Regions from separate parts of the Rhizobium phaseoli genome, predicted to be linked through region 3. Evidence: riboswitches for the same ligand, from Rfam matches in the RefSeq annotation. Region 3 holds a riboswitch; each other region holds the start of a gene.

Region 1 (7,680 bases), 330 kb from region 3:
AGGCTTTCCAGCCGCGAGGCGATATTCACCGCCGGGCCGATGACGGTGAAGTCCAGTCGCCGACGCGAACCGATATTGCCGTACATGACGTCGCCGACATGCACGCCGACGCCATAACGCAGCGGTTCGCGCCCCGCCCGTGCATGCTGCTCGTTCAACTCGGCCATCGATGCCTGCCCTTCGCGGATCGCCTGCAGCAGATCGGCACAGGCCGTCTCCTTGCTCAAGGGGAAGATGGCCAGCAATCCGTCGCCCATGAACTTCAGAATTTCCCCGCCATGGCGTTCGATCGGATCCGACATCGCATCGAAATAATCGTTGAGCAAATGGATGACATCGTCGCGTGGCCAGAGATCGGAGATCGCGGTAAAGTCGCGCAGGTCGCAGATCATGATTGCCGCACCGACGGTGGCGCCGCTGCCGCGTGTCGTCACGCCCGACAGGATCTGCTCACTCGCATGCGGCCCGACATAGGTCTGCAGCAGCGTGCGCGCCATGATGTTCTTCAGACGAATTTCGCTAATCAAGGTCAGGGCCGGAAGGAGATCACGCAGGAAATCGACATGTTCGCTGGTAAAACCGCCCGGCCGGCTGGTGGAAAATGTAGCCACATGCCGTTTGCCGAAAGTGTGTTCGAGCGGCCAGGCGATATACTCGGTCAGGCCGTCGTCGCGCAGTTCCTGATAGAATGAATCCAGGTCGCCGTCGGCTGCGCCTTCCAACTGCCTGCGCACTTCCCCCGCACCCTGATGAATCGCGTTGACCGGGCTGGTCAGGAACTCCGGCGTATTTTCGACGCCATAGGCGAAAGTATTGATCTTTGCCTCTGCGAGCCCTTCCTTCCAGAGGATGCGGGCACCGATCCATTGCGGATGGTTCGTCCGGAAATGCAATGTCGCCCGGGCCACCGGCACCCCGGCCGAAAGCAGCTTCCCGCACATCTGCACCAGAATGTTGTCGATGAAACGCTCGCCCCGCGTCTCGTTCACCAGCCAATCGAGAATCCGTCTCCTGCGGATCGGCCAGACGCCATCGTCCGCTTCAACGGCAGTCCCGGTCTTGTTCAAAAAAGGCGACATCAAAAACTCCGCTACATCATGTGATCGGCGAGGGTCGAATTCACTTCCGCTGAATGTGGGCGACAGGGAAGCAAATGATAAGGGCAGACTGCGATAAAGCCTCAGAAATCCCAATCCTCGTCCTCGGTCGCCACAGCCTTGCCGATGACATAGGACGAACCGGAGCCGGAGAAGAAGTCATGGTTCTCGTCGGCATTCGGCGAAAGCGCCGACAGGATCGCCGGATTGACCTTGCAGGCCTCGGCCGGGAAAAGCGCCTCATAGCCGAGGTTCATCAGCGCCTTGTTGGCGTTGTAATGCAGGAATTTCTTGACGTCCTCGGTCAGTCCGAGCCCGTCATAGAGCGCCTCGGTATATCTGGCCTCGTTGTCGTAAAGCTCGAGCAGCAGGTCGAAGGCGAAATCCTTGATCTGCTGCCGTCTCTCCTCGGAAAGCCGCTCGAGCCCGCGCTGGAATTTGTAGCCGATATAATAGCCATGCACCGCCTCGTCGCGGATGATCAGCCGGATCATGTCGGCCGTGTTGGTCAGCTTGGCGCGGCTTGACCAGTACATCGGCAGATAGAAGCCGGAATAGAACAGGAAGCTTTCGAGGAAGACGCTGGCAACCTTCTTCTTCAAGGCATCGCCGGAGCCATACTGCTCCATGATCAGCGCCGATTTCCGCTGCAGGAACTCGTTCTCCTCCGACCAGCGATAGGCATCGTCGACGTCGGGCGTCGAGCACAGCGTCGAGAAGATCGAGGAATAGGAGCGCGCATGCACGGCCTCCATGAAGGAGACGTTGGAAAGCACCGCCTCCTCATGCGGCGTCATCGCATCTTCCATCAATCTGATCGCGCCGACGCCGTTCTGGATCGTGTCGAGCAGCGTCAGCCCGGTGAAGACACGGATGGTCAGCTGCTGCTCGGCCGCCGTCAGCGTCGCCCAGGAGGGAATGTCATTGGACAGCGGCACCTTCTCCGGCAGCCAGAAATTGCCGGTCAACCGGTTCCAGACTTCGAGATCCTTATCGTCCTCAATGCGGTTCCAATTGATGGCGCGCACGCGGCTGATTGGCTTTATGGATATGTTCATTGGGTGGTCTTTCTTCCACAAATTCTAACGGGGTGCGGGGCCCCCTCACCCTGCCCTCTCCCCGCTGGGGAGAGGGGAACGCCATGCAATCGGCTTGTCTCTTCTCCCCATCGGGGAGAAGGTGCCGGCAGGCGGATGAGGGGGCTACAAGCTCGAAACTCTCGGCCAGCAGCGCAAACTCACAGCGTACAAGACACGCAGCCCTGCACCTCGGTGCCGGACAGCGCCATCTGGCGAAGGCGGATGTAGTAGATCGTCTTGATGCCCTTCTTCCAGGCGTAAATCTGCGCCTTGTTGATATCGCGCGTCGTCGCCGTGTCGCGGAAGAACAGGGTCAGCGACAGGCCCTGGTCGACATGCTGGGTCGCCGCCGCATAGGTATCGATGATCTTCTCCGCCCCGATCTCGTAGGCGTCCTGATAATAATCGAGATTGTCGTTGGTCATGAACGGGGCCGGATAATAGACCCGGCCGATCTTGCCTTCCTTGCGGATCTCGATTTTCGAGACGATCGGATGGATGGAGGAGGTCGAGTGGTTGATATAGGAGATCGATCCCGTCGGCGGCACCGCCTGCAGGTTCTGATTATAGAGGCCGGACGCCATGACAGCCGTCTTCAACTCCGCCCAATCGTCCTGTGTCGGAATATGGATTCCTGATTTGTCGAACAGCGCCTGCACCTTCTCGGTCGCCGGCTTCCATTCCTGCTCGGTGTATTTGTCGAAATAGTCGCCGCAGGCATATTTCGAATTTTCGAAGCCCTTGAAGCTTGTGCCGCGTTCGACCGCCAGCAGGTTCGAGGCGCGGATCGCGTGATAGGTCACCGTATAGAAATAGATGTTGGTGAAATCGACGCCTTCCTCCGAACCGTAGAAGATGCGCTCGCGGGCGAGATAGCCGTGCAGGTTCATCTGGCCGAGCCCGATCGCATGGCTCTCGTCATTGCCCTTCTCGATCGACGGCACCGAGGCAATATGGCTCATGTCGGAAACGGCCGTCAGCGCCCGGATCGAGGTCTCGATCGTCTTGCCGAAATCGGCGGAATCCATGGCTGCGGCAATGTTCAGCGAGCCAAGATTGCAGGAAATATCCTTGCCGAGATGCTTGTAGGAGAGGTCGTCATTGTATTCGCTTGCCTCGCTGACCTGCAGGATCTCGGAGCAGAGATTGCTCATCGAAATGCGCCCGTCAATCGGGTTCGCCCGGTTCACCGTGTCCTCGAACATGATGTAGGGATAACCACTCTCGAACTGGATCTCGGCGAGCACCTGGAAAAATTCGCGCGCCTTGATCTTCTTCTTCGAGATGCGCGCATCCCCCACCATCTCGCGATACTTTTCCGTCACCGAAATTTCGGTGAAGGGCACGCCGTAGACGCGCTCCACGTCATAGGGCGAGAACAGGTACATGTCCTCGTTGTTTTTCGCGAGTTCGAAGGTGATGTCGGGCACGACGACGCCGAGCGACAGCGTCTTGATGCGGATCTTCTCGTCGACATTTTCGCGCTTGGTATCGAGAAACCGCATGATATCAGGATGATGGGCGTTGAGGTAGACGGCGCCCGCCCCCTGGCGAGCACCGAGCTGGTTGGCATAGGAAAAACTGTCTTCGAGCAGCTTCATGACGGGAATGATGCCCGACGACTGATTCTCGATCTGCTTGATCGGGGCGCCGGCCTCACGGATGTTCGTCAGTGACAGCGCCACGCCGCCACCGCGCTTCGACAATTGCAGCGCCGAATTGATCGACCGACCGATCGATTCCATATTGTCCTCGACCCGCAGCAGGAAGCAGGAGACGAGTTCGCCGCGCTGCTTCTTGCCGGCATTGAGGAAGGTCGGCGTTGCCGGCTGGAAACGGCCGGAAATGATTTCGTCGACCATGTCGCGGGCAAGCGCCTCGTCGCCGCGCGCCAGCGTCAGCGCCACCATGCAGATGCGATCCTCGTAGCGCTCGAGATAGCGCTTTCCGTCGAAGGTCTTCAGCGTATAGCTGGTGTAATATTTGAAGGCGCCGAGGAAGGTCGGGAAACGGAACTTCCTGGCATAGGCCTGGTCGAACAGGTCGCGCACGAAATTGAAGGAATACTGGTCGAGCACCTCCTGCTCGTAATAGCCCTCGGTCACGAGGTAATCGAGCTTTTCCCTGAGATTGTGAAAGAACACGGTGTTCTGGTTCACATGCTGCAGAAAATACTGCTTGGCCGCCATGCGGTCCTTGTCGAGCTGGATCCGTCCCTCATCGTCATAGAGGTTCAGCATCGCGTTCAGCGCGTGATAGTCGAGCGCTTCCGCCGCTTTCAAAGAGCGTTCGCCGGTGGGATGAGCAAAAGTGTTATGCGGTTTTGCGCCGGCATCCCGCGTCAGAGTTGTTCCCGTGTCCAAAATCGTTCCATTCCGTGTTTGACGTTGGCGACATCCTCCTCCGTGCCCATGAGCTCGAACCTGTAGAGGTAAGGCACCTGGCATTTGCGCGAGATCACGTCGCCGGCGAGCCCGTATGTCTCACCGAAATTGCTGTTGCCCGCGGCAATCACGCCCCGGATGTGTTTTCGGTTCTCCGCATCGTTCAGGCAACGGATCACCTGCTTGGGAACGGCGCCCTTGCCGTCACCGCTGCTATAGGTCGGCACAACAAGCACGAAGGGTTCGCGGATATGAAACGCGTCCGCACCGCTCGCCGGAATGCGGGCCGCGCGCAATCCGAGCCTGGCGACGAAGCGATGGGTATTTTCGGATCGGCTGGAATAATAAACGATCAGCCCCATCGCCTTTCTCCTCGGGTCAGGAGAGCGCGCTGATCATATCGGGACGGAAACCCGCCCAATGCCGCTCGCCGGCGATGACGACGGGCGCCTGCATGTAGCCGAGGCTGCGGACGCGATCGAGCGCTTCTGCATCCTGGGAGATATCGACGATATCGTAGTCGACACCCAGGCGATCGAGGGCGCGATAGGTGGCGGTGCATTGGACGCAGGCGGGTTTGCTATAGACGGTAACGCTCATCATGTTCCTCGTGATGTCAAATTCAGGACGCAATACTGGGATCGGGCGCCTTGCGACGTCCGGGGCAACGCTTGATGGTGATCTGGCAAAGTCGGCGGTTTAAACGCCCGATACGATCCCCTTCGGGATTTGCGCGGGCGGCGGCCTTGATATTCTGGACATGACTTCAACCCCGAAGTGCTCATGCGGGCGTTCAGGGCAGCGCAACAGGCGCGGATCGTTCCGCTTTCATGCACGCGACCTTCCGGACACCCCGCCCGTGGACATCTCGTTCAAGGCAGGTCTCCTGGCTCGCGGGTCGAAGCACGCTGCCCCAGCCTTCCCGAGGCATCATGCCTCAGTGACCTGAAATCGGACAGTTGCTCGCCGCTTACAGTTGCGGGGGCAGCTCCGGCCTTGTTGCGCCGTCATGGCGAAACGCACCGTATTCCCATCTTCGCCCGCGATCCTGACGAATCGAAGGAACCTTGAACACTAGATATAGTACGCGAATCCAGAATTACGTCAACGGATGGTTTGTGCATCGCGTTACGACAGGTTTGAAATCGCTGCGTTCCTGTGAAAAATATGGATAAGGAAGGCTTAACGACACGAGGCTGTGGAGAAGGTTCGGATGGCCTGTAGCCGGGCCTCAGATTTTTGTTTCCCGGTCCGGCACGAGTCGTCCCCGAATAGTCATTGTCCCTTTAGTCGAAGCAGCCTGAGCGCGTTGATCGTCACCAGCACGGTGGCGCCGGTATCGGCAAGAATCGCCGGCCAGAGCCCGGTGATGCCGGCAATGGTCGTCACCAGAAACACCCCCTTCAGACCGAGCGCGATGGTGATATTCTGCAGGATGTTGCGCATCGTCCGTTTCGACAGTTCGATCATCCGTGCCACGTCGCCGACGCGCCCGTGCAGCACGGCGGCATCCGCCGTCTCCAGCGCCACATCGGTGCCGCCGCCCATGGCGATGCCGATATGGGCAGCCGCCAGCGCCGGCGCGTCGTTGATGCCGTCGCCGACCTTGGCGACGACGAAACCCTGGCGTTTCAATTCGACGACGACCCGCTGTTTGTCCTCGGGCATCATCTCGCCGCGCCAGTCGATGCCGAGCATGCCGGCAACGGCGGCCGCCGTCCGCTTGTTGTCGCCCGTCAGCATCATTGCTTTGACACCGGCCGACCTGAGCGTGGAAAGCCCCACCTTGGCATCCTCGCGCGGCTCGTCGCGCATGGCGACCAGGCCGGCCGCAACATTGTTGACGAGCAGCACCGACACGCTCTTGCCCTCGTCGTTCAGCGCCATAATGCCTGCATCCCTTTCGCCGTCGAGGGCGCCGCGCTCGCGGGCCGCGGACGGCGACAGCAGATCGAGCGTCTCGCCGCCGACTTTGCCGCGGACACCTTTGCCCGGCAGCGCTTCCAGTTCGAAAGCCGGCGGCACGGGAACGCCGTCTGCCCTAGCGCGGTTGAGGATCGCCAGCGCCAAGGGATGGCTGGAGCCCTGCTCCAGCACTGCCGCGCGCGACAAGACCTGCGCCTCGCTCATTCCGAAGGCGACGATATCGGTCACCTTAGGCTTGCCTTCCGTCAGCGTGCCCGTCTTGTCGAAAGCGACCATCGTGACCTTGCCGAGCGCTTCCAAGACCGCGCCGCCCTTCATCAGCAGACCCCGCCGCGCGCCTGATGAAAGCGAGGCGGCGATCGCCGCCGGCGTCGAAATGACGAGCGCACAGGGACAGCCGATCAGCAGGATGGCAAGGCCCTTATAGATCCATTCGCCCCAGGCGCCGGAGAGGAACATCGGCGGAACCACCGCGACAAGTGCTGCGACCATCACCACGCCGGGCGTGTAATAGCGCGAGAACCGATCGATGAAGCGTTCGGTCGGCGCCTTCAATTCCTGTGCCTCCTCGACCAGCTTGACAATACGGGCAATCGTGTTGTCGGCGGCCGCCGCCGTGACACGAACCCTGAGCACTGCGTCGCCGTTCACCGTTCCGGCAAAGACGGCGGCATCCACACCCTTGCGCACTGGTGTGCTCTCGCCCGTCACCGGCGCCTCGTCGATCGCGCTCTCGCCTGACACGATGATGCCATCAGCCGAGATGCGGTCGCCCGGACGCACCATGATGATGGCGCCGACGGCAAGGCTTTCCGCCGGCACCTCACGCGTCTGACCATTGTCTTCCAGCAGCGCGTTCTTCGGCACCAGGGCCGTCAGCGACTGGATGCTTTCGCGCGCCTTGCCGGCCGCCACACCCTCCAGCAGCTCGCCGACGAGAAACAGGAACACGACGGTGGCTGCCTCCTCGCCGGCATTGATGATGACGGCGCCGACGGCGGCAATCGTCATCAGCATCTCGATCGAGAATGGCGTGCCCGATCGAGCCGCCATGACCGCGCGCCGCGCGATCGGTACCAGCCCGACCAGCATAGCGACGATAAAGGTATAAGGTGCAATCGTCGGCACGAGATGGCCGACGGCATAAGCAGCGATCAGCGCCGCACCCGAGAGGATGGTGAACCGGCCCTTCCG
Region 2 (7,680 bases), 1.2 Mb from region 3:
GTTCGCGCGCCCAGCCGATGCAGCTTGCGTCCATCCCGGTCTCCCGCCAGCGTGCGTGCACATTCATGACGAAATGCGAGCTGCGCTGCGGAAAGGCAGAGGCTTCGGTCGGAATACGGCCGGCGGCCCCACCGACATGACCGATGAATATCTCACATTCCGGCCCCGGCAGCTTGCGCACGGCGCCGAGGAGAACATCAATCGCGGCATCCGAAAGCGCGGCGAAATCCTGGCTCTTCCAGTAATTGCGCGCCCCCGGTGTCAGAAGCGGATCGAAAGCCTGCTGCCAGCCGGTAAACGGCACCGGACCGACGACATCGGCAATCGGTTTTCCGATCGCCCGCAATCTGGCCGTCGCCTTTTCCCCCGCCGCAATATCTCCGCAATAGCACATGGCGAGCACCACGATCTCCTTGCCGTGCCATTCGGCCGGAAGGAACGGCAGCGGCGGCGCCTGGCGCATCACCACCCAGCAGGTCAGTTCATCGGGTGCCGCTTCCAACGCCTGACGATATTCCCGCAGTACCTTCTCCGCATCGGCGAAAGGATGCACGACCAATCCGGCGAGTACTTCGGAATGGAGCGGGTTGAGCTGGAATTCGAAGGAGGTCACCACGCCGAAATTGCCGCCGCCGCCGCGCAGCGCCCAGAAGAGATCCGGCCTCTCCGTTTCGCTCGCCTTCACCAGCTCGCCATCGGCCGTTACCACATCCACGGATATCAAATTGTCGAGGGTGAGCCCGAATTTGCGGGTGAGCCAACCGAAACCGCCGCCGAGCGTCAATCCTGCGATGCCGGTCGTCGAATTGATGCCGGTCGGCAGAACCAGTCCGAAGGCCAGCGTTTCCTTGTCGATGTCACCGAGCGTGGCACCCGGCTCAATTCTGGCGCGGCTTATCTCGGGATCGACCCGCACCGATTTCATCGCCGACAGATCAATGACGATGCCTCCTTCGCACATGGCGTTGCCGGCAATGCCGTGCCCGCCGCCGCGCACCGACAGGAGCAAACTGTTGTCGCGGGCAAACCGCACCGCGCGCACGACGTCGGCCGCCCCGGCGCAACGCGCGATCAGTCCGGGCCGACGGTCGATCATCGCGTTCCAGATCGCCCGAGCCTCGCTGTAATCCGTATCCTTGCTGGTCAGGAGATTGCCGCGAAATCCAGCGGCAAAAGCATCCATGGCCACGTCATTGACCATCGTCTGCCCGCTTTGCAGCGTCGTCAGGTTCAAATTGTCCATGATTTCCTCCCTGCGACCGGCGCCCCGCACCGTCGCGGGCGGCATTTTGCGCTTGCGGCCGTCGCCAGACAAGTTTCCCCAAAAGGATTAGCTGCCGCATGGGCCGCGACGTCGGACATGACAGAGAGATCGGGAGAATGGCGGCAGGCCTCATCGCAGGGCGGAAGCTTGGCCCAGACCGCTCGCTCCACTTCCCACGCAGCCCTGGGAGATCGGCTGGCCCCTCACGAAAACTTCGCCTATCCCCCATTTCCATACTGTCGCCCGTATCCGATTGATGTATGGAGGGAACTCCAGAAAAAGACGTGCACGGAGGCGGCAATGGATCACCAGGATAAATCCAAGACGGACAAGAACCTGACGAGCGGCGATCTCGACGAGCAGGCGCTGTTCTTCCACCGCTATCCCCGCCCCGGCAAGCTGGAGATCCAGGCGACCAAGCCGCTCGGCAACCAGCGCGATCTGGCGCTCGCCTATTCGCCGGGCGTCGCCGCCCCTTGCCTCGCCATCCGCGACAACCCTGAAACGGCGGCCGACTATACCTCGCGCGCCAATCTCGTCGCCGTCATTTCCAACGGCACCGCCGTGCTCGGCCTCGGCAATATCGGCCCGCTGGCTTCCAAGCCGGTCATGGAGGGCAAGGCCGTGCTCTTCAAGAAATTCGCCGGCATCGACGTCTTCGATATCGAAATCGACGCGGCAAGCGTCGACCAGATGGTCTCGACCGTCAGCTCCTTGGAGCCGACCTTCGGCGGCATCAATCTCGAGGACATCAAGGCGCCGGAATGTTTCGAGGTCGAGCGGCGCCTGCGCGAGAAGATGAAGATCCCGGTCTTCCACGACGACCAGCACGGTACGGCAATCATCGTCGCCGCGGCGATCCTGAACGGCCTGGAGCTCGCCGGCAAGTCGATCGAGAACGTCAAGATCGTCGCCTCGGGCGCGGGTGCCGCCGCCCTTGCCTGCCTCAACCTGCTGGTAACCCTCGGCGCAAAGCGCGAAAACATCTGGGTCCATGACCTCGAAGGCCTCGTCTATGAGGGCCGCACCGAGCTGATGGATGAGTGGAAGGCCGTCTATGCCCAGAAGAGCGATACACGCACGCTGGCTGAAAACATCGGCGGCGCCGATGTCTTCCTCGGCCTGTCTGCCGCCGGCGTGCTGAAGCCGGAGCTGCTGGCGCAGATGGCCGACAAGCCGCTGATCATGGCGCTCGCCAATCCGACGCCGGAGATCATGCCGGATCTGGCCCGCGCCGCCCGTCCGGATGCGATGATCTGCACGGGTCGCTCGGATTTCGCCAATCAGGTCAACAACGTCCTCTGCTTCCCCTATATCTTCCGCGGCGCGCTCGATTGCGGCGCCGAGACGATCAACGAGGAAATGAAGATGGCGGCGGTGCGCGCCATTGCCGCGCTTGCCCGCGAAGAACCATCCGATGTCGCCGCCCGCGCCTATTCCGGCGAGACCCCGGTCTTCGGTCCGGACTATCTCATCCCCTCGCCCTTCGATCCGCGCCTCATCCTGCGCATTGCGCCGGCCGTCGCCAAAGCCGCCGAACAGAGCGGCGTCGCCCGCCGCCCGATCCAGGATTTCGACGCCTATTTCGATCAGCTGAACCGTTTCGTCTTCCGCTCCGGCTTCGTCATGAAGCCGATTTTCACCGCCGCCAAGGCTGCCGAGCGCAAGCGCGTCATCTTCTCGGAAGGTGAAGACGAGCGCGTGCTGCGCGCCGCCCAGGTGCTGCTTGAAGAAGGCCTGGCCAAGCCGATCCTCATCGGCCGTCCGCAGGTCATCGAAACCCGGCTCAAGCGCTACGGCCTGCGCATTCGCCCGCTGCAGGATTTCGAAGTCATCAATCCGGAAGACGATCCGCGCTTCCGCGAATATGTCGATCTCTATTTCTCGCTCGTCGGCCGCCGCGGCGTCATTCCGGAAGCCGCCCGCACCATCGTGCGCACCAACACGACAGTCATCGGGGCGCTGGCGCTGAGGCGCGGCGAAGCCGATGCGCTGATCTGCGGCCTCGAAGGCCGCTATGAAAAGCATCTGCGCGACGTGCGCCAGATCATCGGCAAGCGTCCGAACGTGCGTGATTTCTCTGCGCTCAGCCTGATGATCTCACAGCGCGGCGCCACCTTCTTCACGGACACCTACGTCACCTTCAATCCAAGCGCCGAGGAGATCGCCGAGGCAACGGTGATGGCCGCCGAGGAAATCCGCCGTTTCGGCATCACCCCGCGCGCCGCTCTCGTCTCGCATTCCAATTTCGGCTCGCGCGAATCCGAAAGCGCCACCAAGATGCGCAACGCCCTGCAGCTCGTGCGCGACGCCGCCCCCGATCTCGAAGTCGATGGCGAAATGCACGGCGAAAGCGCCATCACCGAAGCCCTGCGCAAACGCGTCATGCCGCACACGACGCTGCATGACGAGGCAAACCTGCTGGTTTTCCCGAACCTCGATGCCGCCAACATCACGCTCGGCGTGGTCAAGTCGATGACGGATGGCCTGCATGTCGGCCCGATCCTCCTCGGCGCCGCCATGCCAGCCCATATCCTCGCTCCCTCCGTCACCTCCCGCGGCGTCGTCAACATGGCGGCATTGGCCGTCGTCGAGGCATCGCAGCCGGCTTAAGCCGGCTGCCGCCAAACGAGAGCGCCGGCCCCGGCGAAGCCATATCAACCGCCCGCTAGAACAGGATGATTTTAGGCCCCGGTCGGCCTGAAATCTGAATCTTACCGCTCACACTGTTCGCCATCATGCTCTAGCGACAGACGCCCTCTGTCGGCGAGCGCATCGGCCCGTTCGTTGCCAGCAATCCCTGAATGGCCTTTGCTGGAAAAGATGACGAAAATACGCTAGAAATTTCACTGAGCTTATTAAGAGAAATGCGTTAAGGAAAACGCGCGGCCGGTTGAAGTCGCATTCGACCCACCGACCGTTTGCTCATTCCGGGACGACGCCGTGAAACGCCGAAACCTGTCTTTTGTGCTTCTCCTTGCCGTCGCGACGCCCGTCGCTGCCGAGACGAGCGCCATCTGCGACGACTTGCGCGGTCGTCTGGCCGACTTGCCGCGATCCATCGGCACCGGCAATGGGCCGGAAGCACGCCACTTTGCCGGCGCAATTGCCGAGCAGAATCTTGAGCTGCGCAAGGTCCGCAACGACCTGCGCAGCTACGGTTGCACCTCGGGCAGCATGGTGGTGATTGGCGGCGAGAATGGTGATTATTGCGCCGAGCTCTCGCAGGCCGAAGCCCGGATGATCGACAATATCCGCTATCTCCAGGATCGCCGCGCCGAACTGCGTCAGGGCGGCGGTGATGACGGCGGGCGCCGCGAATTGATGGCCGCGCTCGAGCAGAACGGCTGCAACAGCGAGAATTTCTACGACCCGTCCGAGAGCAGCGCCGACGACCCTGCCCCGAGCATCGACGAGCAGGCGATGCGCGGCGATACCTTCATTCCGCTCGGAGGCGGTGAAGAGATCGATCCGCGTTATGGCCTGCCGCGCACCGAGATGCTTTCGCCGGTCAGCACCATCTGCGTGCGCAGCTGCGATGGCGGCTTCTTCCCGATCAGTTCGAACGCCACCTCGGTCGATTTCGGCCGCGATGCTGAGACCTGTGCCAAGATGTGCCCCGGCATCGAGACCGAGCTCTTCTATCGCGACGTCAGGAGCACGGAAGCCTCGAACATGATTTCGGTGGCAACCGGCTCACCTTACAGCGCCATGCAGAACGCCTTCGCCTACAAGAACCGCGCGCCTGGTGAAAAAAATACCTGCGCCTGCAATCTCACCGCCTATTACGAAGAGATGCGCAGCAAGCAGGCGGTGGGCGAGCCGCCGCCGCAGGGCTCGATCACCACGATCCGCACCAATCCGCCGACAAAAGGTGCAGCGACAACACCCTCCCCGCAACCATCCGTTCCAGATCGTCCCTACGATCCCACGCAGAACAAGGTCCGCCAGGTCGGTCCACAATTCCTGGCCGGCGACCAGGGCTCGATCGATCTTGCCAATCCGGCAAAGCCAGGCCCGCAGCCGCAACAGCAGTGACCGCTACGGCTCGCTCCGTCCCCAGCCATCGTGGAAGACGAGTTCATCGAGCGGCAGCCGCTGCCGCCAGCCTTTGACGGAAAGCTCCGGCTCGTCATACAGCCGGTCGACGAAGCCGGCACAGAGCCATGCGACCACCTCGATATGATCGGGGATGCCGAGAATGGTTTTCAGTTCGCCTTCGCGAAAGATGCTGACCCAGCCGATGCCGATCCCTTCGGCGCGCGCCGCAAGCCAGAGGTTCTGGATGGCGCAGACCGTTGAATAGGAATCCATCCTGGGATTGTGCGTGCGCCCCAGCACGACGCTGCCGCTACGCGTGGGATCGCAGGTCACGCATATGCCAAGCGGCGCCTCGGCGATGCCCTCAAGCTTCAGCGAGCGGTACGCCTGCCGCCGCTCGCCGTCAAACATCAGTGCCGCTTCCTCATTCGCTTTGGCGAAGGCATCCCGGACCCGCGCGCGCACCTCTGGGTTTTTCACCAGGATAAAATTCCACGGCTGCATGAAGCCGACGGAGGGCGCGTGATGGGCGGCCGTCAAGAGCCGCGCCACGACGTCATCCGGCAACGGATCGGGCAGGAATTGGCTGCGAACATCGCGCCGCGTCATGATCGCGTGATATACAACCTCGCGTTCGGCCAGAGAAAAACCGGATGCCGCCGACATGGCATCCTCATCAAAGGGTCGCATCGTCAAATCCCCAACAACGCAACCGCCCGCCGTCCGCGCGGGTTGGGTCTATCTTGCCAGGCCGGTCTTCTGACTTGGCGTCATCCGTCTGCCGCAGCCTTCCCGGCAAAAGCCAGTGGCATAGTAAAGCGGCGGGCGTCGGCCTTACAGCGTTGGGCACGTTCCGGTCTTGCACCGGATTCCCGATTCTCCCGCCTGAAGAGCGGGCACCTGACGGAGCATCTATTTCAGGAAAGCGCTTCCCGGGCAAGCGCCGGCAGCAGAGCCTGGAGAGGCCATGACGAAATAGCGGTCGGCTTCCTGGCCCCGCCAGTGGACAGGCAGCGGCTGGTCATCACAACGCTTGCAAATGCATTGGACAAGCCTTTGGCCGACCCTTCTTTCAGGCTGCAGATTCTGCGTGACAACGGAAGGCCGCCACGCTAAATACGCCGCATGTCGATCACTTCTGTCTACGCCTCGCGATTTTATCGGTACCGCTGCTCACAGCGGATGCGGGTCTATGCGTAACTGAAGTCGACGCGACGACAACCCGAACAGCCGCTAGTCTACCTGGCGGCTTTTTTGTTCCGCTCGGTATGACCAAACAGGAGCCATACCGTGTCCGATACCATCGATGATCTGCGTATCCTCGAGATCACCCCGCTGACCAAACCCGCCGATATCATCGCGGAAATCCCCCGAACCGCTGCCGTCAGCGAGACGGTGACCAGCAACCGTCGTGCGATCCATAAGATTCTCGAGGGAGAAGACGACCGCCTGATCGTCGTCATCGGCCCTTGCTCCATCCACGATCCTGCTGCGGCGCGCGAATATGCCGAGCGGCTGGCGGAACAGCGGCAGCGCTTTTCCAGCGACCTCGAGATCGTCATGCGCGTCTATTTCGAAAAGCCCCGCACCACGGTCGGCTGGAAAGGCTTGATGAACGATCCGCATCTCGATGGCAGCTACTGCATCGAGGAAGGGCTTCGGATTGCCAGGCGCCTGCTGCTCGACGTCAATGCTATGGGCCTGCCCGCTGGCGTCGAATTCCTCGAGACGATCACGCCGCAATACATTGCCGACCTCGTGAGCTGGGGCGCGATCGGCGCACGCACGACCGAAAGCCAGATCCATCGCCAACTCGCCTCCGGCCTTTCCTGCCCGATCGGATTCAAGAACGGCACGGATGGCGGCGCACGCGTGGCGCTCGATGCCATCCTCGCCGCCTCGCAGCCGCATCACTTCCCCGCCGTCACCAAGGACGGCCAGGCTGCTATTGCCTCAACGAAGGGCAACGAGGACTGCCACATCATCCTGCGCGGCGGCAAGCGCCCGAATTATGACGCTGCCGATGTCCAGGCGGTGGTCAGCGAAGCCGTCAAGCTGGGCGTGGATCCGCGCATCCTCATCGACGCCAGTCATGCAAACAGCAACAAGGACCCGATGAACCAGCCGCATGTGGTCAAGAACGTCGCCGGACAGATCGCCGCCGGCAACCGCCACATCAAGGGCATGATGATCGAGAGCAACCTCGTCGCCGGCCGCCAGGATCTCGTCCCCGGCAAGCCGCTAGTCTACGGCCAATCCATCACCGACGGCTGCATCGACTGGGACATGTCGCTCGCGGTGCTGGAAGACCTGGCGAAAGCTGCCCGCGAGCGGCGCAAGGCAGCTCTCGCTGCCTGATAAACAGCATCAAGCGC
Region 3 (7,680 bases):
TATCGACCTTGAAGACGATGACGCCTCGAATATCCGCCTCGACCCGGATCGGCGCCGAGAAGTAATAGCCGCGCTTCAGCGAGGTGGTGCCGAGCGCATAAAATCGCGCCTGCCGGCCTTCAATCGCCTCCTGAAAATAGGGCCGGTAATTGAAATTCTGCCCGACGAAGCTTCCCGGTCCATCATAATTGCTGGCCGCGATCGTCTCCCCGTCCGGCTTCACGACATAGATGTCGGACGACTTCAACAGCCCGTTGATCTCCTTGAGGTAGAGATTGGCAGTCTCGCGCAACGCCATGTCGTCGGGGGTGCTGACCAACTCCTTGATATCGTCGTGATCGGCAATCAGCGCCGGCAGCGCCTCGTAGCGGTTGAGATGGCCGCTGAGCGCCGAAACGGCAAGGCGCAATGCCGTTCCCGCCTGCGCCGAAGCCTCCTCCATATAGGCGCGCGTCGCAATCGCGCTTCCATAGGTGAAGAAGGCTAAGATGACGAGCGGCACCACCAAAAGCCCCGCTATCGCACGATATCTCGAAGACAGGTCCGGCTCCTCCCTTTCTGCCTCCACTCCCCAGCAAGGCACGCCCGACGGGCTCCAAGTCTAATGATACGGACGGGGATTTCCAAGGGTCTGCCGAAACTTGACACCAGGCGGGGCCGAATGTCCTATTGCGGCAACGCAAGGAGACCCGCTCATGAGCGACGACCAGACGCCCGCCGACAGCAAGCTGACCAATTCCAAGCGCCGCTGGGCGGCGGAGGGCAAATTCCTGACCGGCCGCGTCAGCCGTCCTCAAGCCGAGCGTCTGCCGCCCGGTCAGCACCTCGTCAAGAACTGGCCGGTGCTCGACCTCGGCCAGCAGCCGGTCATTTCCACCGACAGTTGGCGGCTCGCTGTCCGCGGCCTGGTCGAAACACCGCTCACCCTCAACTGGGCCGCCTTCCAGGCGATCGAGCAGAGCACCAACGTCAGCGATATCCACTGCGTCACAACCTGGTCGCGCTACGACAACAACTGGAAAGGCGTTTCGACGCGGGACCTGCTCGATCTCGCCATTCCGAAGAGGGAGGCGGCCTACGTCATGCTGACGAGTTATGACGGCTACACCACCAACCTGCCGCTTGTCGATTTCGCCGCCGAGGACGCGATTCTGGCGACCTCATGGGAAGGCCGGCCGCTGACGCCGGATCATGGCGGCCCCATGCGCCTCGTCGTTCCGCATCTCTATTTCTGGAAAAGCGCCAAATGGCTGCGCCAGATCGAGCTGATGCCCGCCGACACGGCCGGGTTCTGGGAAAAGAACGGCTACCACATGTATGGCGATCCGTGGCGCGAACAGCGCTATTCCGACGACTGAGCCGTCGGCCGCAAGACGCGTCCAAGCGCAAGGACGGCAAGACCGAACAGGGCAGCAACTCCTGTCAACGATGCCATGCTGGCAGGATGAAGCGGCACTTTGCTCCAATTCGGCTTGACGATGTCGGCGGTGTTGAAGGCCTCGCCGCTGAACTGGCAGGTGATGAGCGCGAGCCCGCGACGCACCATATCTGCGTCGATAGCCGAGATGATTTCACCCGCCGCAGTCGCCTCCCGCGGCATCTCCCGCATCGACAGCAGCACGGCTTTCGTCGCCGCAAGATAGGCATGGGCGCATTCGTTGAAAGGGCTTTCCTCATCCTTCACGCTGCCCGGCATCCGGCCCCACACACAATAGGAATACTGGATCTCGGCATAGTTCAGGACGCGGCGGAACGGTTCGTTCGTGTCGACCGCCCGCGACGCGAGCTCGATAATCCCGCTGCGGTAATCGGAAAGCACCGCCATCTCGCCGTGGGAAACAGCGGGGACATCGAGACCGGCATGGGTGCCGCCGGTACCGCGCTCATGGGCAGACGTGTTACTCGCAAGCAATGGGAACAGACTTGCGGTCAGCACGAGAGCCGCAAGCCTGCCGATGCGCCGGCTCACCGGAAAGCGGGCCGCAGCCCGCCCTTGAGGGCAAGCCGTCTTTCCGCCAGCACTCCGAAGGCAAGGCCGAGCGTTGCCCATAGAATCGCGTGCATGCCGAGCGAGGTCGTGCGGAATCGCCAGAGCACCATTGCCGAAAAATTCTCCGGCACCTCGTTGATCGGCGGCAGCAGATAAAGTACGACGCCGATGAAGACGAGATAGGCGAGACCGGCGATGATCGCGCCGTTCCAGAGACCGAAGCGCTCGCAAAGGCGGCGCGCCAGCGCCACGGCGGCAATCAGCGCCGCGACCGAAACGACGATCATCAGGAAGAACAGCTCCGTCCTGACGTTGATCGTGTCGGGGCTGCCGACCGCCGGCGGATTGGCCGGATATTTGATACCGGGAACGAGCACGATCGCCACGAAGGCGGCGATGGCGATGGCGGCAGAGGTGCCACGCGCCGAAAGAGCGCTGAAGCGGCCGTGCACGAAAGCAAAGGCGAGGGCAAAAAGCCCACCGACGGCAACGCTGTAGGCCATGACGCCGGTGAAGAGGCCAAGGCCGGCCTGCGTGGCGCGGCTGACGATTTCAGGTTCGGCCGCTTGCCCAGCCGCCTGCGCGCTCGCCTCCTCGAAGGCGATCGCCGCATCGACCAGCGGCTCGCCGAAGGTGTGGGCGAAGGCGAAAACGAGGATGCCAGCAATCAGGCCCGCGAACATGCCGCGAAGCAAAAGGTTTCCAACCATGTCAGTATTCCCTTAGTGGCAGGGAAAGCCGAGGAGATGACGGCCGTCATGCACGAACTCATGCACATACATGCCATTGAACAGCGCCATTGCGCCTTCCTCGGTGCCGACGAAATAGATGGCGATGAGCATCAGCAGGCCGCCGAAGATCGCCCAGGGGAGGATTTCGCCGACGGGGATCGGCGCCGGTACCGCGACGGGCGTGAAAGTGGTGTCAGACATGTATTCCTCCGGAATGACGCGTTCAGTCGAAAGAGTGCTTGTGCGGCAGGGTCTGACTTCCAGCGCGAAGAGTTTTCGACACGCTGGTCACAGTGGCGCGACCGCGCCGGATTTCCACCGGCTTCCAAACCCGCAACAGCACGGTTATATCTGCACGCCGAAGACACTGTCAACGAAACTTCACGAGCGCCTAAGGGCCATCCCCACCGCTATCCGGAGATCAGCACGACCGTGAACACGCGCCTCACCTGGATCTGCCACGGCGCGACGGCTGCGAGCCGCAAGGCCCTGTTCCCGCTCGACGAACCGCTGGAAGGCAAGGCCGCAGAAGAAGCGGGCAGGATGGCCGCCCTGCCCCGCGCCGACCGTATTGTCACGAGCCCCGCCTTGCGCGCCCGCCAGACAGCCGAGGCGTTGCGGCTTCGGGCCGCGATAGAGCCGTCGCTTCGCGACTGCGACCATGGCCGCTGGGCTGGCAAGTCGATCGCGGCGATCGAGGCGGAAGAGCCGGAAAACCTCATTGTCTGGATGACCGAGCCGGAAGCAACAGCGCACGGCGGCGAGAGTCTTGCTGAGTTGCGAAAGCGCGTCGCCGGCTGGATGGACAGCCAATCGGGCCTCGGCGGTCACGTCATCGCCGTCAGCCACGCGGCCGTCATCCGGGCGGCGGTCGCGCATGTGCTTCAAGCGCCGCCCTCTTCCTTCTGGCTGAGCGACGTCGAGCCACTTGCCATCCTTCGTATGACCAGCAACGGCAGCCGCTGGTCTCTGCGCTTCCAGCATTAGAAATTCCTCATCTTATCCAGCCTTACACAAGCAAATCGCATCATTGCTGTTGAACCCGGTTTGCCGGGACTACTTCCTTGTCCCAAGGAGATGGAAGAATGACATATGATTGGAGTGGAGAACGTACGCGGCGCCTGCGTTTGATGCGCTTCGCCACGTACACGGTACTGGCCGGTCTCATCGTCAGCGTTCCGCTGTTGATTGTCACCGCCTGAAGCACGAAAAAGGGCGAGCATGCGACAGCACGCTCGCCTTCGTTGTTCTTCTTTCTGATCTTTGCAGTGCCAACTGGCTGCGGCAATTATTCTCCTTATGGTCGAAATCGGTGCAATAGCTGCAATGCTAATCCTGGTTGCATCGCAACGTTATCCAGTCTCCTGACGGCACAGCGGCAAACCGCCCCCTCTGATAATTCGCCTTCTGGTTTCAACGAACATTTCAGATTTTCGTGATATCTCGACGCGGGTGGAGATGGAGAAGGCATAATGCCGGTGTTTTTCCAAAGCAGGGCCGGAAGGCAATGCATGTCGGTTGTCGGGTTTGGAATAACCCTCTGGCTCCTCGGTACACTGCTGCACTTCGACGACAGCCTGGCTTCCTTCATGACCGGTTTCGGCGACTACGGCGCCGACAAGCTCGTTCTTGGGCTCGGCATCTCCGGCGCCATGAGCTTCATTTATTCGGTGCTGCGGATTGCCGACCTGCGCAAGGAAATGGAACTGGGCGTCGCCGCCCAGGCGAAGGCCGATTGGACAGCAACCCACGATCATCTGACCAAGCTGCCGAACCGTTACGCCTTCGAGCGCAAGATCCTCGCACGGCCGGTCAAAAGCGACGAGGCCGAAATCGAGGAATGGGACCACAACGTCACCATCTTCTCGGTCGATCTCGACGGCTTCAAGAAGGTCAACGATCTCGTCGGCCACAAGGGCGGCGACGTGCTGTTGATCGAAGTCGCCAGGCGCATCTGCGCGCTCGGCAATGCCGATTGCGTCTATCGCTTCGGCGGCGACGAATTCATCATTGTCGCCTTCGCCCTGACGGCGCAGCGGGAGGAGCGTTTCGCCAAGCTGCTGATCCAGGCCGTGACTCGGCCGATCCATATCGACGGCTTTGCCGTCGAAGTCGGTGCCAGCGTCGGCTACGATCGCTGGGCTGAGGGGACCGAACCGCTGGAGAATGCCGCCCACCGCGCCGATCTCGCTATGTATGAGGCCAAATCACGCGGTCCCAATCATTATCTCGTCTTTGAAACCTCGATGCAGGACAAGGTAGCGGAGCGCGCCTCCCTGGAAACCAGGCTGCGTGCCGCAATCGCCAATAAGGACATCAAGCCCTTCTATCAGCCGCTGATCGACCTGAAGACTGGTCAGCTCTGCGGTTTCGAAGCGCTGGCGCGCTGGACGGGCGAGGATGGCATCCACATTCCACCTCCGGTTTTTATCGACATTGCCGAGGAAACCGGCATGATCACCGCCCTGTTCGAGGATCTGCTCACCCAGGCCTGTAGCGACGCGCTCACCTGGCCGGCGCATGTCATGTTGTCCTTCAACGTCTCGCCGGTGCAGATGGAAGACAAGCTGCTGACCTCCCGCATCCTTAAAGTCCTTTCCGCAAGCCGCCTGCCGCCGCAGCGCCTGGAAGTGGAAATCACGGAAAACGCGCTGATTCAGGATCCCGCCATCGCCGCCGTCATCCTCGATGAGTTGCACGCGGCCGGCATCCAGATCGCCCTCGACGATTTCGGCACCGGCTATTCGAGCCTCGCCCAGCTCGCCCGCTACCGCTTCGACAAGATCAAGATCGACAAGAGCTTCATCGCCACCTATCGCGACGACGAACGCCAGGAAAAGATCGTCCGCGCCATGCTTGGCCTCGGCAGAAGCCTCAATATCAAGACGACTGCGGAAGGTATCGAGGAGCATGGCCAGCTCGCCTTCCTGCTGCAACTCGGCTGCGACATCGGCCAGGGCTATCTCTTCGGCAAGGCGATGCCCGCCGCCGAGGCGGGCATCTTTATCCGCGACCGCAACGCCAATCTGGCGTCGACGGCCTGACGGAGCTTCAGATGATGGGCTGCACCGCGGCAAAATAACCGATGGACCAATGCATGCCTTTCCGCCGGCTGCCCCGGCGCTAAGTTCGCCCCATCATCACGCCGCATGGAGTCTGCCAAGACATGCCCTCGAACGACTTGCTTCTGACCTTCAATGCCGGCTCCTCGACGGTCAAGATCGGCATCTTTGCCATGGAAGGCGCCAAGGCGCGGCCCATTGGCAAGGGCGTGATCGATCTCCGCGCCGAACCGCTTTCACTCGGACTGAGGCGGGGGCCGCAGACATTCGACGTGCCGTTGAAGGCGGAGGTGACGGAAGACCTGCACGATGTCATCGACGAGACTTTCGCGCGTCTCGCCGATCATTTCGACATAGCCGCCAGCCGCGCCGCCGGTCACCGCGTCGTCCATGGCGGCGACCGCTTCACGGGTGCGATCGCCCTCGACACCGCCGCTATCGATGCCGTCGAATCGCTGATCCCTCTCGCCCCCTTGCACCAGCCGCAGGCGCTGCGTTTCATCCGCGCGCTCAGGCATCTGAAGCCGCATCTTGCCCAGACGGCTTCCTTCGACACCGCCTTCCACGCCACCCAGGACGACCTCGTACGCCGCCTCGCCATACCCCGCTCCCTGCACGACGAGGGCATCAAACGTTACGGCTTCCATGGGCTTTCCTATAAGTTCATTGCCGGCGAACTTGCCCGCCAGGCGCCGCAGGCCGCCAAGGCGGTGGTCGCACATCTCGGCAGCGGCGCCAGCCTCTGTGCGCTGGACGGGGGCATCAGCCGCGATTGCAGCATGGGCTTTTCGACACTCGACGGCATCCCCATGGCGACGCGCCCGGGCTGGCTCGATCCTGGCGTCATCCTGCATCTGGCAGGAGAGAGAAAACGCTCCCTGGGCGAAATCGAGGATCTGCTCTATCACCGCTCGGGCCTGCTCGGCGTTTCCGGCATCAGCGCCGACACGCGCGACCTGTTGACGGACGGACGGCTGGAGGCACGCCAGGCAATCGACCTCTTCACGCTGCGCATTGCCGGGGAGATCGGCCGCATGGCGGTAACCCTCGGCGGCCTCGATGCCGTCGTCTTCACCGCCGGCATCGGCGAGCACCAGCCGGAGATTCGCGCCGGCGTGGCGAAACACCTCACCTGGCTCGGCCTTTCGATCGACGCAAAGGCCAATGCCGCCAATGGTTTTACGATCAGCTCGGGGGAAAGCCGCATCGCCGCCCATGTCATTGCCACGGACGAGGAACAGGTCATCGCCGACGAGGCGCTGTCGCTTCTTGGCGAACGCTGATCCAGATCAATGGCGCGCCGGCGCCGGCGGCTAGAAATGACGTTGAACGCGTTTTCGAACGGGAGAAGCCCATGGAAAAGCATATCTCGACCGCCGCCGCCCTGACCGAGGCCGAACTCGGCCTGATCGACCGCTACTGGCGGGCCGCCAACTATCTCTCGGTCGGCCAGATCTACCTGCTTGCCAATCCGCTGCTGCGCGAGCCGCTGAAACCGGAGCACATCAAGCCGCGCCTGCTCGGCCACTGGGGCACGACGCCCGGCCTCAACTTCATCTATGCGCATCTCAACCGCCTGATCCGCGGCCGCGATCTCGACGTCATCTATATATGCGGCCCCGGTCATGGTGGGCCGGGCATGGTTGCCAACACCTATCTCGAAGGCAGCTATAGTGAGATCTATCCTGATATTTCCGAGGACGCCGAAGGCATGCGCAAGCTCTTCCGGCAATTCTCCTTCCCTGGCGGCATCCCGAGCCACGCGGCACCGGAAACGCCAGGATCGATCCATGAGGGCGGCGAACTCGGCTACGCCCTCGTCCACGCCTATGGCGCCGCCTTCGACAATCCCGACCTGATCGTCGCCTGCGTCATCGGCGACGGCGAGGCCGAAACC
Region 4 (7,680 bases), 1.1 Mb from region 3:
GCGCGCTGCGATCGGATTGTCGGCATCGTCCTCGTCAAGCGCGCCGACGGCGCGAACCGCTCTGTCGAACAAGGCGATCTGCTCGGGAAACGCGTCGCGAAAGAAGCCGGAAATCCTGAGTGTCACGTCGACACGCGGCCGCCCAAGCACTGCCTGCGGTACGATCTCATAGCCGGTGACCCGCCGCGAGCTCATATCCCAGAGCGGCTTGACCCCGATCAGCGCGAGCGCCTGAGCGATATCGTCGCCGCCGGTGCGCATGTTCGACGTGCCCCAGGCCGTCAGGCCGAAGGTATCAGGCCATTCGCCATGATCCTGCACGTAGCGGCGTACCAGCAGTTCCGCCGATTTCTTGCCGAGTTCGTAAGCCGCCGGAGTCGGCACGGCGCGGCTGTCGACCGAGTAAAAGTTGCGGCCCGTCGGCAACACGTCCGGCCGCCCGCGCGTCGGCGCGCCGGAGGGGCCGGGTGCAACGAAACGGCCGTCCAGGCCGGCAAGCAGGCCTGATATCTCCGCTGGGCCGCAGGCCAGGATCGAAGGCTTGAGTCGGGTCTCGATCTCGGAGAGCACAGCCCGCGTGGCCGTCCATTCCGCAGGGCATGCGGTTTCGCCGGAGACAAGCTTGGCCGCCAGCAGCTCGATGCGCTCGACCGTGTCTCCATTGGTGCGCCAGGGGGCGTCGAAAATGTCGACGAGGCTCTGAGGACGGGGGCCGGTCCACGAAGCGGCCATATCGGTGTCGAGAGGGTCGAAAGAAGGCTGACGGGCGCGACTCCCCTTCTCCCCGGCGGGGAGAAGGTGGCCCGAAGGGTCGGATGAGGGGGCCGCGCTCTCGGCTTCGCGTTCGCTCAGCCGCTCGCTCCTCACGTCGCTCGCCCCCTCATCTGTCCTGACGGACATCTTCTCCCCGCTGGGGAGAAGGGGAAAAGCCAATACATCCCCCGCAATCGCCCGCTGCAGACTCGCATCCGCGCCCTCGCCCAGCCCGCGCGGCACCCGCGCCAGCGCCACGGTCAAATCCGTCAGCAACCGCCCCTCGGGCGACACGCCGAAGACATGCAGCCCGTCGCGGATCTGCATTTCCTTGAGGTCGCAGAGGTAGGCGTCGAGCTTCTTCAGCGCCTCGCCTTCGCTTTCGCCGCCGATTATACCGGCATCCCGGTCGAGGCCGATATCGGTGACAAGATCGAGAATCTGCCGGCTGAGCAGCCGGATGCGGCGGGGATCGCCGCCGGAGGCTTCGTAATATTCGTCGACCAGAGCTTCCAGATCCTTGAGCGGCCCATAGCTCTCGGCGCGTGTCAAAGGCGGCGTCAGGTGATCGATGATGACGGCGGCCGTCCGCCGCTTGGCCTGCGTGCCCTCGCCCGGATCGTTGACGATGAAGGGATAGAGATGCGGCAACGGTCCGAGCACCGCCTCGGGATAACAGCCTTCCGACAGCGCCAGCGCCTTGCCCGGCAGCCATTCGAGATTGCCGTGTTTGCCCATGTGGATGACGGCATTGGCGCCGAACTCGCGGCGCAGGAAAGCATAGAAGGCAAGATAACCGTGCGGCGGCACGAGATCCGGCGAATGGTAGCTCTCCTTCGGATCGATATTGTATCCGCGCGCCGGCTGAATGCCGACAAGGACGCCGCCGAAGCGGGCGAAAGGCAGGGCGAAGACGCCGTCACGAAAATACGGATCGTTCTCTGGTTCGCCCCAGCGGGCCTTTACCTCACCCTGAATCTGATTTGGAAGAGACGCCAGGAAGCTGTTGTAGAGACTCAGGGAAAATGTCTCGCGGACGACCCGGCCGTCATGACCTGAATTGGTCGGCCCTTCCATCAAATGCCGGATCAGCGCGTCACCATCGGCTGGAATATCGGCGAGCGGGTAACCCGCTGCCTCCATCGCGCGCAGCACCTCGATGCTGCCGGCCGGCGTGTCGAGACCGACCCCGTTGCCGAGCCGACCGTCGCGGTTCGGATAATTTGCCATGACAAGGGCAATGCGTCGGTCACGTGCCGGCGTGGCGCGCAGCCGCGCCCAATTGGCGGCGAGTTCCGCCGTATAGCGCACCCGGCCGCCGTCTGGTTCGCTGGCGACGATGTTGGTCTCGACGGCCGTATCATAACGCGCCGCCGTCTTGAAGGAGACTGCCCGCGCCAGCACCCGGCCGTCGACTTCGGGCAGCGCCACATTCATGCCGAGATCGCGCGCCGACAGGCCTTGCGAGGAGGCCGCCCATGCTTCTCGTGATGAGGCCGACAGGATCGCCTGCAGCACCATCGCCCCATTCGCCTCCAGCACCGTCGGCTGCCGGTCCGCGCCCGGTGCGGAGACCGCAAAGCCCGTGGTGTTGATCACGACGTCGGGTTTCAGCGCCGAGAACACGCTCTCGAGAATGCCCGTCGAGACAGGATCCTTAAGGCTGTAGGCAAAGACTGGCAGCGGCCGGAGGCCCTGCGCCTGCAAGGCATCGATTAGCGCTTTGATGGGGCGGGTTTCGCCGCTCTGCACGAGGGCGCGATAGAAGCTGATAGCGATTGTCGGGGGTTCAAATCCCTCCTCCGCTACAACCATACTCTCCGCCGCAAACTCGGCCCATGAAGGCGCTGTCACCCGCCGCCACTCCTCGACCCCGATCAGCCCCTGCCCCGGCCACCAGATGCCGGCCTTCATCAGCGGCACCGCCGGCGCCGGCTTTTCCGCGCCCGACAATATTGCCCCGGCATAATCGAGAAAGGAGCGCGTATTGGCATCGCCCCCCTCGATCAGATAGGCCCAGAGTGCATCGAGATCGTCGGCCGCGATGTTCGAAAAAGGCGCCAGCCCCACATCCGGCCTGGCGTCACCCGGCAACACGGCAACCAGCGCGCCGTTACGGGCCGCACAGGCATGCAGCGCCTCCAGCGCATAGCGGAAATAGCTGGCGCCGCCCAGCGCCCGCACGATGATGAGTTTGGCCTGCCGCGCCGTGCGCTCGACATAGGTATCGACCGACATCGGGTGCTTGAGGCTCATCAGGCTGGCAAGCCGCAGCGAATACGGCCCACCGCAGGCGCGATGGGCGGTCGCGATCGCCGCAAGCTCGCTGTCGGCCGCCGACAGGAACAGGATATCGCCCGGCGTCTGCCCGAGGTCGATCGCATCCTCGCCGTCGCTGATCGTTCCCTGCTGGGCCAGAAGCAGATGCATGGGTTTACACCAACGCCTCGATCGCCGCCCTCACCGCGCCTTGATCCATCTCATGCAGGCCGATGACGACGAGACGGGTGGTGCGCGCTTCGCCTGAGCCCCAGGGGCGATCGAAATAATGATCGATGCGGCTGCCGACGGCCTGCAACTGCAGGCGCATCGGCTTGCCGGCTACATCGACGAAGCCCTTCAGGCGCAGCACATCATGGGCTGATATGATGCTCTTCAGCGCCCCGACGAAGCCGGCGGGGTCGGCGACCGGGCCGAGTTCGACGACAAAGCTGTCGAATTCGTCGTGGTCGTGCGGTGTACCGTCCTCATGCTCCAGCTCATGGTGCGACTTGCGGTTGGCGAGGTCGCCCTCCGTGCCGATGCCGAGGCCGAGCAGAATGCCGGCCGGCACTTCGCCGTTTTTCGCCTCGATCATCACCGGCTTGCGCTGGGTGCGGGAAGCGACCTCGTCGCGCACCCGTCCGAGACCGGCCACGTCGATCAGATCGGTTTTGTTGAGCACGATCAGATCGGCGCAGGTGAGCTGGTCCTCGAACAGCTCCTCGATCGGGCTCTCGTGATCGAGCGATTCATCCTCGCTGCGCGCCGCCTCGACCGCATCGTGGTCGTCGGCGAAACGGCCGGCGGCGACAGCCGCGCTGTCGACCACTGTAACGACGCCGTCGACGGTCACCTGTGTGCGAATGTCAGGCCAGTTGAAGGCCGCGACCAGCGGCTGCGGCAAGGCGAGGCCTGAAGTTTCAATGACGATGTGGTCGGGCCGCTGTTCACGCTCAAGCAGCTTGGTCATCGTCGGGATGAAATCGTCGGCGACGGTGCAGCAGATGCAACCGTTGGTAAGTTCGATAATGTCGTCCTCGCTGCAGTTTTCGGCGCCGCAGCCCTTCAGAACATCGCCGTCGACGCCGAGATCGCCGAACTCGTTGATGATAAGCGCGATCTTCCTGCCGCCGGCATTGGTAAGCAGGTTGCGGATCATCGTCGTCTTGCCGGCGCCGAGAAAGCCGGTGATGACGGTTGCGGGAATCTTCTGGTTCATAAATCTAACCCTTCATTTTCAGCGGCAGGCCTGCCGCGACGAAATAGACTTCGGCGGCTTTCGCCGCGATCATCTGGTGGAGCCGGCCGGCATGATCGCGAAAATCCCGCGCCATGCGGTTCTCGGGCACGATGCCGAGACCGACCTCGTTGGAGACGAAAACGAGCCGCGCCTTTGCCCGCGCGACGAAATCCGCAAGTGCGGCAAACTCCGCCGCCATATCCCGCTCTTCCATCATCAGATTGGTGACCCAGAGCGTCAGGCAGTCGATCAGGACGATGCGCCTCTCGCCATCGATGGCGGCAAGCGCGCCGACGAGATCGAGGGGCTCTTCGTGCGTGGTCCATGACGGCCCGCGATCGACCTTGTGCTGGGCAATCCGCGCCTGCATCTCCTCGTCCCAGGCTCGGCCGGTCGCGATGTAATGGCGATCGAGGCCGGTCGCGATGACGAGGTTTTCGGCGAAGCGGGATTTGCCGGAGCGTGCGCCGCCGAGGATGAAGGTGGAATTGGAGGGAGCCGTCATGTGCAAGCGCTCCCGCTGGGAAGGGCGAGGTGGCGCCGAATCCCCCTTCTCCCCAGCGGGGAGAAGGTGCCGGCAGGCGGTTGAGGGGGTGAGCGGCTAAGCCGCGAATGCGCCGAGCGCACGCGAAGGGCAAAAGGATGGAACTGCCGCGCGGCCCCCTCATCCGACCCTTCGGGCCACCTTCTCCCCGCTGGGGAGAAGGGGAAACCCCACCGTCGCACCGCACAAGGCAGCGCCGAATTCATTCGTTCAGCCAAAACAACCTCCGTGCTGGCAGCGGGTCTCTTGCCCAAGGGTGGGCTTCTCGCCCGGCACGGAAGGCAGGTCTCCTGGCTCGCGGTTATCGGCCGCGATCGGGGCGGACCGGAATCCGGTCGCCCCTGATCGTGCCAGCGGATCCGCCTCGCCTTCCCGGCTGCATTTGTGAAAAGGCGGACGATTCGTAGAGAAAGAGGCGTCCCACCCCGGTTGATCACCATGCATTTCCAGTGGCTTTTCCGGCACGTCGCCCCTTCGCCCGCCTGCACCATTGCAAGCTGTCAGCCAAAGAACTCGATGCCGGATGGAAGACCCTGACCGCTCTACAGTCGCGGGGTCGGCTGTGATGAAGGCGCCCGGCTTGGGTCCACCCCGTCACATTCCCTTTTCATCCGGAAAGGCAACTGCCGATCCGAAACCATCCGTTATATCCGAGGATGGTTAGGCAAGCCGGGGGATGGAGTCAACGGCCTTGGTATGACTGCGAAGACGGCCGGCCGGAAGAGGATCTCGCATAAAAGCGACTTATCCCAGCTAAAAAGTCGTCTTATATCAGTTGCTTACGTCATAAAAATTTAGCCCGCGCGCCGGGTTTTTGCCGCAATTGCGTCGCAAGCGGACAGCACCCCTGCCCTTGACCGGGCCTCTCTCCGCCTAATTGTCTAGCCATGCTTATGAAATTGGATCGGCGCCGTTTCCGTGCGCTGCGTGTGTTCTTCGACCCGGGGCGGCTGCGCGCCCTGACGCGCCGCAGCGAGGTCGGCCTGTCGCTGGCGGGCGCCGTCGTCGGCATCGCCTCCGGGCTGGCGGTCACCGGCATGAGCTACATTTCGAATGAGCTGCACCAGCTGGTCTTCGGCATAGCCGACAACGAAAGGCTCAGCGCGTCGATCATCGAGGACAAGATGCTGCTGCTCACCGCCCCCGTCATCGGCGGCGTCCTGCTCGGCTTGCTTTTTTTTGTGCTGGCGAAACGGCGCAAGAAACCGATGGTCGATCCGATCGAGGCCAATGCGCTGCATGGCGGCCGTCTCTCCCTCACTGACAGCATTATCGTCGCCGTCCAGAACCTGATCTCAAACGGTTTCGGCGCTTCCGTCGGCCTGGAGGCCGGTTATACCCAGCTTGCCGCCGGAATTGCCTCCAAGTTCGGCCTGAAGCTGCAGCTGCGCCGCTCGGACCTGCGCGTTCTCGTCGGCTGCGGCGCGGCCGGCGCCATCGCCGCCGCCTTCAACGCGCCGCTGACCGGCGCCTTCTACGCCTTCGAACTGATCATCGGCACCTACACGATCGTCTCGCTGACCCCGGTCGTGGTCTCCGCCCTCGTTTCCACCCTCACCGCAAGGCTGCTTGCCGAGGGCGATTTCACCATTGATATCGGCACCTTCGGCTCCGTCGTTCCGGCCGATTATATCCCGGCCTTGCTGCTTGGCTGCTTTTGCGCCGGTGTTGGCATTCTCCTCATGCAGGGCGTCGCCTTCATCGAGGAGCTGGCGCGCAAGAGTTCGATCGCCCCACCCTTCCGGCCCGCACTCGGCGGTATCATCGTCGGGCTCCTGGCGATGATCTCGCCGCAGGTCCTTTCGGCCGGCCACGGCGCACTGCATCTCAACCTTTCACGCGACGTGACGATCCCGGCGCTGGTAAGCCTGTTTCTGCTGAAATCACTGGCCTCGGCGATTTCGATCGGTTCCGGCTTCAGGGGTGGCCTGTTTTTCGCCTCGCTGTTTATGGGCGCCCTGCTCGGCAAGCTCTTTGCCTATTGCGGTCCCTATTTCGCCGATGCGACGCTGACGCCGGTCATCTATGCCGTGGTCGGAATGAGTTCGCTTGCCGTCGCCGTCATCGGCGGGCCGCTGACGATGACCTTCCTGGCGCTCGAGATCACCGGCGATTTTCCGATCACGGCGCTGGTGCTTGCCGCCGTCATCACCTCCTCGCTCGTCGTGCGCTCGACCTTCGGCTACTCCTTCGCTACATGGCGCTTCCATCTGCGCGGCGAAAGCATCCGCAGCGCCCATGACGTCGGCTGGATCCGCAACCTGACGGTCGACAAGCTGATGCGCGCCGACGTCAAGACCGCAAAAGCGGGCATCTCCTTGGAGGAGTTCAAGAAGGCCTTCCCGATCGGCTCGACGCAGCGTGTCATTCTCGTCGAGGAGAACGACAAATACGCCGGGCTCGTACTGGTGCCCGAGATCTACGCCAACCCGACCGATGTTCAGGACGAGAGCCAGATGCTTGCCGATTTCGTCCGCTACCGCAATGACTTCCTGCAGCCGCAGATGAACGCCAGGCAGGCCGCGGCAATCTTTGACAAGAGCGAAAGCGAAGCGCTCGCCGTCGTCAACAATCTGATCGAGCGCAAGGTGGTCGGCCAGCTTAGCGAAAGCCACACGCTGCGCCGCTACAGCGAAGAACTCGATCGCCGCCGCCGCGAAGTGTCGGGCGAGATCTGAGCCGCTACGAGGCGGTGTCGGCGAGCCGGAAAACGTCGGCTCTCTTCGAGACGCCGCGCAAGTCGAAAGAGCCCAGATATTCGCTGGCGGCCGCGCAGGTCTTCGCGAAGCTCTCCGACATCAGCAGGTTCTCTCCAAGCGTGCCGCAAAGCTTTTCGAGCCGTGAAGCCTCGTTGACGGCCCTGCCGATCACCGTGAAGTCG

The links. A riboswitch is a leader RNA that binds a small molecule or an ion and turns the genes downstream of it on or off. The one in region 3 is predicted to bind cobalamin.
Region 1: linked by a shared signal. The riboswitch ahead of nrdH (glutaredoxin-like protein NrdH) and the one ahead of AMC88_RS17715 (CbtB domain-containing protein) in region 3 are both predicted to bind cobalamin.
Region 2: linked by a shared signal. The riboswitch ahead of bluB (5,6-dimethylbenzimidazole synthase) and the one ahead of AMC88_RS17715 (CbtB domain-containing protein) in region 3 are both predicted to bind cobalamin.
Region 4: linked by a shared signal. The riboswitch ahead of cobU (bifunctional adenosylcobinamide kinase/adenosylcobinamide-phosphate guanylyltransferase) and the one ahead of AMC88_RS17715 (CbtB domain-containing protein) in region 3 are both predicted to bind cobalamin.

What each region holds. Positions count from the first base shown of each region.
Region 1 is NZ_CP013532.1:4,000,902-4,008,581, forward strand. It holds gene AMC88_RS19185 (adenylate/guanylate cyclase domain-containing protein) at 1-1,079, opposite strand, end outside; gene nrdF (class 1b ribonucleoside-diphosphate reductase subunit beta) at 1,181-2,155, opposite strand; gene nrdE (class 1b ribonucleoside-diphosphate reductase subunit alpha) at 2,335-4,539, opposite strand; gene nrdI (class Ib ribonucleoside-diphosphate reductase assembly flavoprotein NrdI) at 4,518-4,922, opposite strand; gene nrdH (glutaredoxin-like protein NrdH) at 4,939-5,160, opposite strand; cobalamin riboswitch at 5,420-5,645, opposite strand; gene AMC88_RS19210 (heavy metal translocating P-type ATPase) at 5,836-7,680, opposite strand, start outside.
Region 2 is NZ_CP013532.1:2,477,487-2,485,166, forward strand. It holds gene AMC88_RS12025 (FAD-binding oxidoreductase) at 1-1,243, opposite strand, end outside; gene AMC88_RS12030 (NADP-dependent malic enzyme) at 1,565-3,877, shown strand; partial or broken gene AMC88_RS34050 (RNase H family protein) at 3,979-4,077, opposite strand; gene AMC88_RS12035 (DUF2865 domain-containing protein) at 4,208-5,302, shown strand; gene bluB (5,6-dimethylbenzimidazole synthase) at 5,306-5,995, opposite strand; cobalamin riboswitch at 6,038-6,224, opposite strand; gene AMC88_RS12045 (3-deoxy-7-phosphoheptulonate synthase) at 6,596-7,663, shown strand.
Region 3 is NZ_CP013532.1:3,672,311-3,679,990, forward strand. It holds gene AMC88_RS17695 (sensor histidine kinase) at 1-583, opposite strand, end outside; gene AMC88_RS17700 (sulfite oxidase-like oxidoreductase) at 696-1,358, shown strand; gene AMC88_RS17705 (hypothetical protein) at 1,343-1,969, opposite strand; gene AMC88_RS17710 (CbtA family protein) at 1,966-2,700, opposite strand; gene AMC88_RS17715 (CbtB domain-containing protein) at 2,713-2,922, opposite strand; adenosylcobalamin (AdoCbl) riboswitch at 2,935-3,077, opposite strand; gene AMC88_RS17720 (histidine phosphatase family protein) at 3,154-3,708, shown strand; gene AMC88_RS17725 (putative bifunctional diguanylate cyclase/phosphodiesterase) at 4,194-5,765, shown strand; gene AMC88_RS17730 (acetate/propionate family kinase) at 5,888-7,066, shown strand; gene AMC88_RS17735 (phosphoketolase family protein) at 7,138-7,680, shown strand, end outside.
Region 4 is NZ_CP013532.1:2,615,541-2,623,220, forward strand. It holds gene cobN (cobaltochelatase subunit CobN) at 1-3,183, opposite strand, end outside; gene cobW (cobalamin biosynthesis protein CobW) at 3,188-4,234, opposite strand; gene cobU (bifunctional adenosylcobinamide kinase/adenosylcobinamide-phosphate guanylyltransferase) at 4,239-4,760, opposite strand; cobalamin riboswitch at 5,063-5,456, opposite strand; gene AMC88_RS12715 (chloride channel protein) at 5,687-7,477, shown strand; gene AMC88_RS12720 (adenylate/guanylate cyclase domain-containing protein) at 7,482-7,680, opposite strand, start outside.